3 regions of the Paenibacillus sp. alder61 genome follow, and region 2 is predicted to be linked to each of the others. Evidence: riboswitches for the same ligand, from Rfam matches in the RefSeq annotation. Region 2 holds a riboswitch; each other region holds the start of a gene.
The links. A riboswitch is a leader RNA that binds a small molecule or an ion and turns the genes downstream of it on or off. The one in region 2 is predicted to bind thiamine pyrophosphate.

Region 1 (4,149 bases), on a different contig from region 2:
TTCACCTACCCGCTTATTCACCTGTCCGGCCTCACTCACCTGCCTGGCCTAATTCACCTACCCGACCGGACCCTTTTCGGATCTTCCCGGACCCTCCCGGTTCTTGGCCTAGGGCCGACCGCAAGCATGAACGCACGTCACTCGGCAGCGCTAACGGTCACAGTCTCTAACGGACATAATAGGCGCTATTTCGCAATAATCCGCACTTTCGGAATTCTAACGGAAATAATAGCGCCTATTTGCCCTACTTCCCACCGAAATGACTCACTTTTTCCGAAATAGCGGCTACTGCGTCCGTTAGAATCTGAAATCGGCCCATTTGGACGAAATAGCCGCTATGGCTTCCGTTAGATTTTTTCGGCCGGGCCCAAGGAAGGTCCGGTCTTATTCACCTGCCTGGCTAATTCACCTGCCCTGCCTATTCACCTGTCCGGCCTTACTCACCTGCCTGACCTTATTCACCTACCCGCTTATATACCTGCCCGGCCTTATTCACCCACCGGACCCTTTTCGGATCTTCCCGGACCCTCCCGGTTCTTGGCCTTGGGCCGACCGCAAGCATGAACGCACGTCACTCGGCAGCGCTAACGGTCACGGTATCTAACGGACATAATAGGCGCTATTTCGCAATAATCCGCACTTTCGGAATTCTAACGGAAATAATAGCGCCTATTTGCCCCACTTCCCATCGAAATGACTCGGTTTCTCCGAAATAGTGGCTACTGCGTCCGTTAGAATCTGAAATCGGCCCATTTGGACGAAATAGCCGCTATGGCTTCCGTTAGATTTTTTCGGCCGGGCCCAAGGAAGGTCCGGCCTTATTCACTTGCCTGACCTTATTCACCTGCCGCTTATATACCAGCCCAGCCTCACTCACCTGCCCGGCCTCCAAAGGGAGGCTGGCCGCCCCAAGTCCGCGCAAACGCGCCGGGCCGTGCTCCGCCCCGGTCAAGGCTGCGTCCAGCTCCCGCTCCCCAAAACATAAAAGCCGCCCCCCGAACATACACGGGAGGCGGCTTTTAGATCGCATGCTATATCAGGTTGGAGCGTAATTACCGGTCCACTTTGACGGCATTGGTGTTAACCAGCTGCGGGAGCATCTTCATCCCTTTCGCCATTTCCGAGGAGCACAACGGACATACCGGAACATAATTAAACGCAAAGTTATCCCTCATCCATCCGTTGCAATCCTCACTCATGCAAGACCATACCGGCGTGTTCTCCTCAGGAATTTCTTCAATCGTTTTTTTACGGTAGTTCATGGTTACCTCCTAAGATAATAGTTTGGCTTTGGCGAGATCCCCAACCTTTAAACTATATGCCGTTTGGGTAAAAATAAAAACTGCTCTTAACGCACGCGTTAAGAGCAGCCCATGCCTGCATTACAGTTTTACGACGTTCTCGGCTTGCGGTCCGCGGTTGCCTTGAACAACGTTAAATTGTACACGTTGGCCTTCGTCAAGCGTTTTGAAGCCTTCGCCTGTGATCGCGCTGAAATGAACGAAAACATCGTTTCCGCCTTCAACTTCGATAAAGCCGAAGCCTTTTTCTGCGTTGAACCATTTTACTGTTCCAGTTTCCATAGTGAATTACCTCCTGTTTAAAGATTAACATGCTCCTTTTTTACATAAAAAAATTCACACATTGAAAAAAGTTCATTTTAGAAATTGACACTCTTTTCAATACGTGAATATCACTTCTTAATTCTTCAGTTGATCTCATTATACTCCCCTCCGAACCAAAATGCAAATCCCAAAGAAAGCCTTTACCAAAACTGGACATAAACCGGGGCCGCGTCTATAATGACTATTGTAATCCGCAGTTTATAGTTCAGGGGAGCTGGAAAAGGCCGGCTGAGATTGTATCCCGCAAGATACTGACCCTTAAACCTGATCTGGGTAATGCCAGCGTAGGAAGAAAGCTTTAGCATGGGCTTATTGTCATTTTCCATGAACCTACGCGTCCCGATCCGGGGCGCTTTTTTTGTGCCGACAGGAGAAGAACGGGGACGCCACCATATCAGATTATTCGGAACTTCACATGAACGTGACTGCGGAAATTCATATTCCATATCAAAGGAGAGAATTTCTGTGAAGCAAAATTCCTGGCCGCTGCTCGCCTTGTGCGCCCTGCTGCTCACTTTAACGGCTTGCGGGCAGTCCGCCGGCAAAACCGCGGAGACTGGCTCAGCCGCATCCGGCGCGAAAACGGCCGAAAAGCCGCGCGATGTCAAAATCGTGCTCGATTGGAGCCCGAACACCAACCATACAGGCCTTTACGTAGCCAAAGAACAAGGCTACTACGAAGAAGAAGGGCTGAACGTGGATATCGTTCTGCCAGGGGCCGGAGGCGCTGACGCCATGGTCGCGTCGGGGGAGGTGCCTTTCGGGGTGAGCGTGCAGGAGAACGTCACTCAAGGGCGCATTCAGGGCGTTCCGCTGGTCTCCATCGCCGCTGTCATCCAGCATAACACCTCGGGCTTTGCCGCGCCTGCCGACAAGGGGATCAAGACCCCGAAGGACTTTGAAGGCAAAACCTACGGCGGCTGGGGCTCCCCGGTCGAGGAAGCCGTCATGAAATCGATTATGGACCAAAGTGGGGCCGACGTCGGCAAAGTTAAATTCGTCAATATCGGAGAGGCCGATTATTTTACCGCGGTCAAACGGGACATCGATTTCGCCTGGATCTTCTACGCCTGGACCGGCATTGAAGCCGAACTGCGCGGCGAACCGCTGGATATGCAGTATGTGAAGGACTATTCGAAACAACTGGATTACTACACCCCGGTCATCGTGACGAACGAGAAGACGATCGCGGACGATCCCGAGCTGGTCAAAGCCTTCATGCGCGCCACCTCCAAAGGTTACCGCTATGCGATCGAGCATCCGGAGGAATCCGCGGAAATGCTGCTGAAAGCCGTTCCGGACCTGGACAAAGATCTCGTTGTGGCCAGCCAAAAATGGTTGAGCCCGAAGTACCAGGAGGATGCCGCCCGCTGGGGGGAACAAAAGCGCGAGGTTTGGCAGAATTACTCCGACTGGATGCATGAACGCGGATTGCTGGAAAAACCGCTCGACACGGACAAAGCGTTTACGAACGAATTTTTGCCGGAATCATAATCAGTAAGAAACCCATAACCACCAATTCGGATCATGGAGAGGATGAAACCGTATGCCAAACGCACTGCTCAGCATTCAAATCATTCCCAAAACCCCGAACGGAGAAGATGTCATTCCGTACGTGGACCGCGCCATCGAAGTCATTCAGGCCTCCGGCGTCAAATATCAGGTCAACCCGCTCGAAACGACCATGGAAGGCGATTTGGACGAACTGCTCTCTATCGTGAAACAAATGAATGAAGCCGTTGTCGATTTCGGGAGTACGGGCGTTATTTCCCAGATTAAAATCTCTTTCAATCCGAAGGGCGTCAGCATGGACAAGCTGACCGAGAAATACCGTCCATGAAGCTCCGCCGGCTCTGGAACCATGCATGGCCGCCCTTAGTGGCGGTCATCCTGTTTTTATTCCTGTGGCAAACGGCGACCTCCCTGTTTCACATTGAAAAGTGGATTCTCCCAAGCCCGTCTGATATCGCAAGGGAAGCCGCCGCCAACCCGTCCGGACTGTGGGAGCATACACAGGCCACCTTGGAACTCATGATCCTCGGTTTTGCGATCGGAACGGGATTCGGCCTGCTTGTGGCCTGTTTGCTCCATTATGTCCCGTTTTTGAAATCATCGCTGTACCCTCTGATCATTCTCAGCCAGAATGTGCCTACCATCGCGCTGGCTCCGTTGCTCATGATCTGGTTCGGTTTCGGCATACTGCCCAAAATTATCGTCATTACGCTGGTCTGCTTCTTCCCGGTCGCCGTGGCGGCGATGGACGGATTGACCCGAACCGACCGCGTGATGCTCGACTATATGCGGATGACGGGGGCTAGCCGGAGCGAGATTTTCCGCAAGCTGGAGATCCCCCATGCGATCCCTTCCATGCTGTCCGGCGTCAAAATAGCCGCCACCTATAGCGTCATGGGCGCGGTCATCGCCGAATGGGTCGGCGCCGAGAAAGGCATCGGCTACTATATGATGCTGCAGAAGGCTTCCTTCCGCACCGACCGGATTTTCGTGGCCATCGCCATCATCGTGG
Region 2 (4,149 bases):
CTGAATAAACGCCCGGGCCGTACGCACGGCTTCCTGCAGCGCCGCCCCCTTCGCCAGGGCGGCCGTCAGCGCCGCAGAAAACGTGCATCCCGTGCCATGGGTATGCACCGTCTGAACCCGGAGGCCGGCCAATTCGGTAAAATGGCTCCCGTCATACACCAGATCGACCACCTCTACGCCCGCCTGGGAGGAAGGCCATGACTTGCCGCTTACGCTTACGTTTTCGCTTTCGCTTACGCGGGTGTTCCCCTCGTCGTGCCCTCCTTTGATCACGACGAGCTCCGGTCCCATGGCGCGAATCCGCTTGGCCGCTTCCCGCCGCTCCTGCATCGTCCGGATCGGCAGCCCGGACAACACCTCCGCTTCCGGAAGATTCGGGGTCACGACCTGGGCGAGCGGAAGCAGTTCTTCGCGCAGGGCGGCGACCGCTTCCCGCCGCAGCAGCGTTTCCCCGCCCTTGGCGATCATCACGGGATCCACGACGACGCGCTTCCAGCCGAACCGGCGGATCTCCGTGGCGACCGCCCGGATGATTTCCGCATCGAACAGCATCCCCGTCTTCAGCGCGTCCACGCCGAGATCCGAGCCGACCGCCCGGATTTGCTCGGCCGCCGCCGCCGGGGGCAGCGGGTAGACCCCGCTGACGCCGAGCGTGTTCTGCACCGTGATCGCCGTAATGGCCGACATCCCGTAAACGTCCAACTCCTGGAACGTTTTCAGGTCGGCCTGGATGCCGGCGCCCCCGCCGCTGTCCGAGCCGGCGATCGTCAGCGCCTTGGGAATGCGGGGGAGGCCCTCCCTTTTCATGGCCGGCCTCCGGCGGACGCCGTCTCGATCTCGCGGACGGCGGCATAGCCTTTGAGCGAATGCGGATGCAGCTTCGCCAGCTCATCCAGGAAGGCGGTCTGGAAGCTGCCCGGCCCGAGGGAGGCCGTCCGTTCGGCGGCCCGGGCGGCCGCCGTGCCGTAGAAGGCCAGCCCCGCCGTACCGGCCAGCATCAAGTCCTTCTCGACCGCCGCAAACGCGCCCAGCACCGACGTCAGCAGGCAGCCCGTGCCGGTCACCTGCGTCATCAGCGCGTCCCCGCCGCTGATGATCCGGCACGCGCTTCCGTCGGTGATCACATCCACCCGGCCCGTGATGGCCACCACGGTCCCCAGGGCGTTGGCCGCCCGCACCGCCAGGGGCACATTGTCCTGGCTTTCGCTCTCCACGGCGTCCACTCCCTTGATCTCGCGGGCCTCGCCGATCAGGTTGGCGATTTCCGACGCGTTCCCCCGCACCAGCGAGACGTTCACCTCGCTCAAAATCCGCCGTGCCGTTTCCGTCCGGAACTTCGTCGCCCCTACGGCGACAGGGTCGAACATCACCGGCACGCCATGCTCGTTCGCGGACTGTCCCGCCAGGATCATGGCGTCGACAAGTCCCGCGTTCAGCGTGCCGATATTCAGCACCAGCGCGTCGGCGATTTTGGCCATCTCCGCCACTTCTTCAGCGGCGCTGGACATCACGGGCGACGCGCCGATCGCGTATAGTCCGTTCGCCGTAAAGTTGGTCACGACTTCGTTGGTCATGTTGTGCACGAGCGGCTTTCTTTTTTGCAAACGGGTCAGAACATCCGACAATTCTTTTTCCAGCAAACGCATCGTCATCCACCTTTCTGTTCCTCGAATCTCATGTTTCGTCGTATCGAACCGCACGCCGGGTTTGGCTATCGCCTACACGACCGCGGCCTTCGGCGGCACCGGCCACTCCTCCACTTTGAAGGCCATATCCCAGAACAAATACTCCAACTGGCAGCTGTACATAAAATGCTCCTTCATCCGCGCGCGCTCCGCCTGATTGGCCGTCTCCCCCCAGGCATCGACCCGCGAGCGCATCAGCTCCGTCGCCTCGCCGGCCATGCCGCCGTAGAAACGAATCCATTCCCCGAACGGATGGGATGGACCGGGCTTCACTTCCTCCATCAGCCGCCGGCCAATCTCCAGATAGGTCCACGGGCAAGGCAGCAGCGCCGCCATGATTTCGCCCAAGCTGCCTTGATGGGCAACCGCCAGCATGTGCTTGACATAATGGTCCGCCGACGGGGCCAGAGGGAACCCTTGAACATCCTCGAACTTGACGCCGCCCACCGCGCAAAAATTACGATGCGGATGGACTTCGCTGTGCAGAATAAAAGAAATCTGCTCATGAAACATCGCGATCTCCTCTCTGTCGGCACACTTGGAAATCGCCATGCCGTACACCCGCATGTAGGCGTTCAAATATTCATAATCCTGCTTCACGTAATGAATCAGTTGTTCTCTGCCGACCTTTCCTTCCGCGATTCCTCTGACAAAGGGATGCGCAAATATCGCTTCGAACAAATGGTCCGCCTCCCGGCGAAGCTCCTCGGTAAACCGCATTCCTTTCCACCTCCCGATAATGTTGAAATGAAGACGGAAGTCCCGGGAGAGCTTCGCCCGTCCGCTTGTTTCCGGGACACCAAAAAAGCCGCCCCGGAAACGGAGCGGCTTCATTCTAAAAAGCGTACACCCTACACAAAACCATGTATAACGGTGCGTGATCGCCTTTCATATGACCGACTCCACTTTCCTACGCTAGTACGAACTAGATCAGGTTCAAAGGGTCCAAGATATCCTCTTGTCTCAGCCGCTGACGGCTCCCCTAGTGGACTTCCTATTCATTTGCTTTCTACTGTACCTAGGTTTGCCAAATCTGTCAAACCCTTAGATAGGTTGCCTATCCGCCATAATTCCTTGCGATAAGCTCTCATGCCTGCATTAGCGGACTTTTTGGACGTTATTTCAACTGAATAAGGGACTAGCGGCTAGTAACATCCTCCCTTTGAGCCGGACGGGTAAATAAGGGCCATTTGAGGCGCTATTTTGTCGAATTTGGCTCTTCGGTGTGAAATAGAGGTCATTTGGGGTCTTATTTTAGAGAAAGTCGGGCAAAAACCGGATTTTTGAGCTCACGCCAGAGAAATAAGGCCGTTTTTGACCGCTATTTTACCCGCGAAAGCGAATCGGGCCGAAATAACGGCCCAAAATGCCGCTAATATGACGGGGCGGCAAGGAAGATTGCGGATAGGCAGCACCATGTCGGGTTTAATGCAACGCCAGTGCGCTATTCTCCCCCGAGGCAGAATCTGACCGATAGCAGCCTTTTGGGCTGCTATTTGGCGGGCGTCCGGTATCCCTGGAATGGCCCGGCGTGAGCGTGCAGGTGAGCATTGCCGGGTAAGCGTTGCCGGGTAAGCGTTGCAGCGTGAGCACGTGCATGCGTAGGCGTGAGCATGAACCTGTGCATGCTTGGGCATCCAAGTGAGCCTGAGTATGGTCGCGTACACGCACGCTGTATAGCCTCCCGTTCGCGGCTTATTACTGCTGCCCTAGTCGCTTACTTGTCGTTCTCCAGCAGCTCGATCCACAGCTTCAAATCGCGGGTGGCGTCCATATAGGCGTAGCGGCCTCCGGTGTACTCGCCCTTTTGCGCGAGCGGCATCCCGCGCTTCTCCAGCAGCGTGATCTTCTCCTTCATGCCGTCGATGACAAACGCGATATGATGCGGCCCTTCGCCATGCTCGTTCAAATAGTCGCGCCAGATGCTGGGCTGCTCGTCCGGCTCGATCAATTCGATCTGCAGCTGGCCGCAGTCAAAAAAAGCCAGCTTGGCACGACCGGCCGCCGGTTGCCCGCGCTCCCCCCATCGCGTTCCGGACCATTAAATTCCTGCAAATCTGCAGGAATTTCCGGCGTAATTTCCACATTCAAAGGAATTCCTGCAAATCTGCAACTTTTTCCTCACCAAATCCATTTTTTATGGCTGACACGCGAAAATACCTGCACATTTGCATCTTTTTCGTTTTGGGTCCACAAATACCTCCGAAAAGCCTGCATATTTGCATCTTTTTCGCTTGGCGGCACTCAATTGGCGCTCGATCGGCTATGCTCCGCTTATCCCCGGCTAACGCAGCCAATCCTACCTTTTATCCACTTGCAGCAGCGCGATTTCCTTCAGGCGGTAGGTATGCTTGATTTTGTCCTCCGCGATCACGTTCAGTTTCAGGAGGCCGGCGATTTTGGCGGTGTCCGGCTTGGAGAGCAGGCGCCACAGTTCCAGATCCGGGAGCGCCTCATAGAGTTT
Region 3 (4,149 bases), on a different contig from region 2:
CTTGTTGCGGAGCTTGCTCCAGCTCATGTCTTGGCCTGACAGACGGTAGCCCCCTTCGGAGGGGAGAAGTCCCATCAGGCTGAGCAGCAAAGAGCTTTTCCCCGCTCCATTCGGCCCCGTCACCGCGATAAAATCGCCGGGGTATACGCTGGCCTGCGCGGCGTGGATAACCGGCCGTCCCTGACGGAATCCGCGAAAGTCCGTCAGGACCATGACGGGTTGCCCGACAGGTTGCCCGGCGGGTTCTCCGACGGATTTCCTTTCCGTCAACGGAGCGGTTTGCCCGTGCTTTTTCCCGGCCGGCTTGCACACCTGCGCCCCCTGCTCCCGGCCTTCCGGCGCTTGCCTATACGAGTCCGCCTTCTGCCCGCCGACTGTCGGACCGGTCTCTTGGTATGCCTCCAGGAAGTCGGCAACATAGCCGTCCCAAACTCCCGGATGCCAGATTCCGTACGCCAGCAGCTCTTTGCGGTAACTGCGGAACAACTCTTCCGGCGGCCCCTGTCCCAGCAAACGGCCCTCCGGCCCGAACAGAGCGACCCGGTCGACGAGCTCCAGCTCCAGCAATTCTTCGATCCGGTGCTCGACGATGATCAGCGTCCGCGCTTCGGCCACCTCCCGCACCGCCTGCCAGATTTGTTTCCTTCCCGGCGGATCGAGCAGGGCGGACGGCTCGTCGAGAAACAGCACCTCCGGCTCCATCAACAGAATGGACGCCAGGGCCAGCCGCTGCTTCATCCCTTGCGACAGCGTCCCGATCGGCACGTGGAGCTCTTTTAGCTCGAGCCCCACCTTCTTCAGGACATCCCGCATCCGCGGTGCCATTTCCTCACGCGGCACACGCCGGTTTTCCAGCACAAATGCCAGTTCCTCATCGACATACGGCATGCAAAACTGCGTGTCGGGGTCCTGGAACAACATCCCCCAGGCAGAGGGAAGCACCCGCTCCGAATAGCGCATGGGGACATCGACGAGCTCCGGGATCATCCCGGAAAGCACCTGCAGCAGGGTCGATTTCCCGCTGCCGCTCGGTCCGAGCAGCAGCAGCTTTTCCCCGCGCTCCACCCGGAACGTCAGATCTTTGAACACGAACGTGTCCTCACCGGGAAACTTTAACCTGAGATCCCTTACCTCTCCTGCCGGTTCCCCGGACATCGGCGTTTTCGCTGCGCCAGCCGGCGGGAGATCCGCATGGAAGCCGCCCATATCAATCGTCCAATGCCGCCACGTCTTTGGCGGTAACGGGACGGATCAGCGAAGTAACCCCGGTGGCCTCCACCGCCTTAGCCAGGGCATAAGCCAAATACCCCGCAAACAGCATGGAGCTTATGGCGCGCATGCCATACTTCGCGAACAACATCCACGTTTCATAATCCGCCACATAACCATAGTAGATATCGGGAATGAGGGAACCGATCGCCGAGCCGACTCCGGCCATGGCAGCCACCGTGCCCGAATAGTTGCGGTAGCGGAACAAGGCGAAGACCAGCTCGGCCCCAAGCCCCTGCAAAACGCTGTAGAGAACGAGCTGTATCCCCCACTCGCTGCCGAACAAAATTTCCACATGGGCGGCCGCCACTTCGGCCAGCAAGGCCACCCCGGGCTTACGAATCAGCAGAAACACGAGCGTGGCGGCAATAAACCACATCCCGTAAACGAGCTCATCCGCTTGAAAAAATACCGGAGGTACCAGGCCGTAAACAGAGCTCCAAAAATGATAGACGACGCCGATTACCAAAGATACCAGCACAGTCACCAAAATATCGCTCAGTTTCAACCCCTTTTTTAATACCGCATTCTCCTGTTGTTTCATGTGTTACCCCTCTCCTTTTTCGTAAATATCGTTGGAATGGAACAAAAAAACCGCCTGAATAAGCTCAGACGGCTGCTAGGTCCACAGGAAAATACACCCCATAAAGTGAACGTGCATTTCGGACGACAGATTCTCTACGCTGGCATTATCCAGTTCAGATTAACGGTCCGCAGCGGAGTATGCTGCCATCTCAGCCTGATTCACTCAAGCCCCCGTATCCCATATGCGATTGCAAATAATATACTCCAGATGTTTACAAATAGGCAAGGAAAAAATTTAAGCAATCGCTTTCGCGGTTGATTTCGTACCTATTCTGTGTCAATATAAGCGGAAGTGGAAACGGGTCCTGAGCGACCCGTTGAACCTGATGATGTTTAGGAGGAAACGACTTGGCTGCACACTGGATGAAATGGATGACTGAACTAACCTCCCGGAAGTGGATTTCCGGGCTAATGGGCAGGTTCTCGCATTCCAGGGCGAGCCGCCACATGATCCCGTGGTTCGCCAAATCCTATCGGATTCCGCTGCATGAAGCGGAAAAAGAATTGAAAGAATACCGGACATTAAACGAATTTTTTACGCGCAAGCTGAAGAGCGGTATGCGCCCGATTCACCCGGAACCTTCGGGACTAATCAGTCCGGTCGACGCGCTCATCACGTTTATGGGCGAGATTCAATCCGGCACGATTTTTAATGTAAAAGGACAGGATTACACTCTGGATGATTTGCTAAACCATTCTCCCCGGGTGGAATCCTACGCGCACGGATACGCCTTCGTGCTTTATTTGAGCCCGACCGACTACCACCGGATTCACGCGCCGGTAACCGGCACCCGGCTGGAAAGCGAGCACATCAAAGGAAGAGTTTACCCGGTGAACGACTTCGGAATGAAACATATGAAAGGCGTACTCACCCGGAATGAAAGACTGATTACATACCTGTCCCATGAACGCGGCGAAATCGCCTTGGTCAAGGTGGGGGCCATGAACGTCAGCAGTATCCGTTATAGCGACGAATCCGCTTCATCCTGGAACCAGGGCGATGATTTGGCCTATTTTGAGTTCGGCTCCACCGTCGTCCTTTTGATGGAAACCGGGACTTTCGAGCCGCTCCCAGACAGAGCCGTCGGCCAAAAAGTGCGGATGGGCGAACCGCTGGGCCGATTCTTCGCGCCCTCTACGAAACAGCCCTAATCCCAATCATGAGATCATGCGGTAAAAAAGGAAGAGCCATTACTGTACCGTAATGGCTCCCACGGAAGCGTTCAGCGACAACAGCGGTCCTCCGCTGCCCCGCCGGCTCCGGCCATCGGGGACCCCGCTGATTTCGCCCAACTCCGCCTTGGCCTCCACCTCGCAATTCAAGGAATCCGCCAGCTTGGCTTCAATGCTGCCGATCTCCGCCTCAACCTGCAGATCCGCTGCCTCTTCCATCCGCGCGATTCCCAGCTCAATGCTTCCCGTAGAGGCGCTGATCGAGGAAGCCCCTGCTATTCCCGCATCACTTAATTGCACCGAACCCACTTCACTCCTGACGCGGTAGCTTCCCTGAAGTCCGGTCATAGCCACATCGCCAACCTGGCTCGTAACATCATAGGAGACGATGCTCTCCGGAAGCCCGAGCGTATAATCGATGCTAAAATCGGAGAACCGGTATTTCTTTTGCGCCCATTTCCACAAGTTCATATCCGGATCATCCTTGGCATGCACGGCAATATACATTTCATTGCCTTCGGTAGTCACCGATATTTCCGCCTGGTCAAAAACCTCGGTAAGCACATCCCGGTTAGCCAACTTGTTCGCGGACCAGATTTCCGCCTCAATTTCGAGGTCGCTGCCCTCCGCGGCCCGGATCGCGATATTTCCCACCTCATTCTCCAGCCGGATTCCCGTCGCCCGCCCCGCCGGTTCGGTTGCGGATAAGGATCGTGAAGCGCCTTCCTTTTTCAGTTTGCCTACATGGGCGTCGACCGTATCGCTGACCGCTTGCCCCAGGCTTTCCGTCGTCCGGCTAACGATTTGCTTCGCCTGTTCCTCCGCCTTCAGCGTCTCCGTACATCCCGCCAACAATACCAGCACGGCCGCCGCCCCCGCCATTGCCGCGAGCTTGGATTTCGTTTTCATTTTTATCCTCCTGACAATGATGAGATCGGGGGACCGAGCATCATAAGCGCTTCATCAATTCGGCCCCCCGCCTTTATGTATGATCCTTCACAAAACAGATACCCTTATCATAATTCTTCACGAGCCTGCCGCACACGGTCTATGGACCGGACCCTCCCTGGACTTAAGTCGGGAAAAGTTCCTGCCTGCTTAGGGGATAGTGGAGTTGGTGGA

Region 1: another riboswitch for thiamine pyrophosphate. It lies ahead of LBW89_RS05535 (ABC transporter substrate-binding protein); the one in region 2 lies ahead of tenA (thiaminase II).
Region 3: another riboswitch for thiamine pyrophosphate. It lies ahead of LBW89_RS23885 (ECF transporter S component); the one in region 2 lies ahead of tenA (thiaminase II).

Annotation. Positions count from the first base shown of each region.
Region 1 is NZ_JAIUDG010000004.1:135,020-139,168, reverse strand. Features, by position in the region: gene LBW89_RS05545 (cold-shock protein) at 1,053-1,262, opposite strand; gene LBW89_RS05540 (cold-shock protein) at 1,383-1,583, opposite strand; TPP riboswitch at 1,823-1,933, shown strand; gene LBW89_RS05535 (ABC transporter substrate-binding protein) at 2,091-3,119, shown strand; gene LBW89_RS05530 (MTH1187 family thiamine-binding protein) at 3,172-3,465, shown strand; gene LBW89_RS05525 (ABC transporter permease) at 3,462-4,149, shown strand, end outside.
Region 2 is NZ_JAIUDG010000010.1:114,273-118,421, forward strand. Features, by position in the region: gene thiD (bifunctional hydroxymethylpyrimidine kinase/phosphomethylpyrimidine kinase) at 1-807, opposite strand, end outside; gene thiM (hydroxyethylthiazole kinase) at 804-1,646, opposite strand; gene tenA (thiaminase II) at 1,719-2,405, opposite strand; TPP riboswitch at 2,576-2,679, opposite strand; partial or broken gene LBW89_RS12400 (VOC family protein) at 3,403-3,699, opposite strand; gene LBW89_RS12405 (hypothetical protein) at 3,985-4,149, opposite strand, start outside.
Region 3 is NZ_JAIUDG010000028.1:35,863-40,011, reverse strand. Features, by position in the region: gene LBW89_RS23890 (ABC transporter ATP-binding protein) at 1-1,089, opposite strand, end outside; gene LBW89_RS23885 (ECF transporter S component) at 1,208-1,813, opposite strand; TPP riboswitch at 1,928-2,039, opposite strand; gene asd (archaetidylserine decarboxylase) at 2,203-3,006, shown strand; gene LBW89_RS23875 (DUF4097 family beta strand repeat-containing protein) at 3,046-3,936, opposite strand.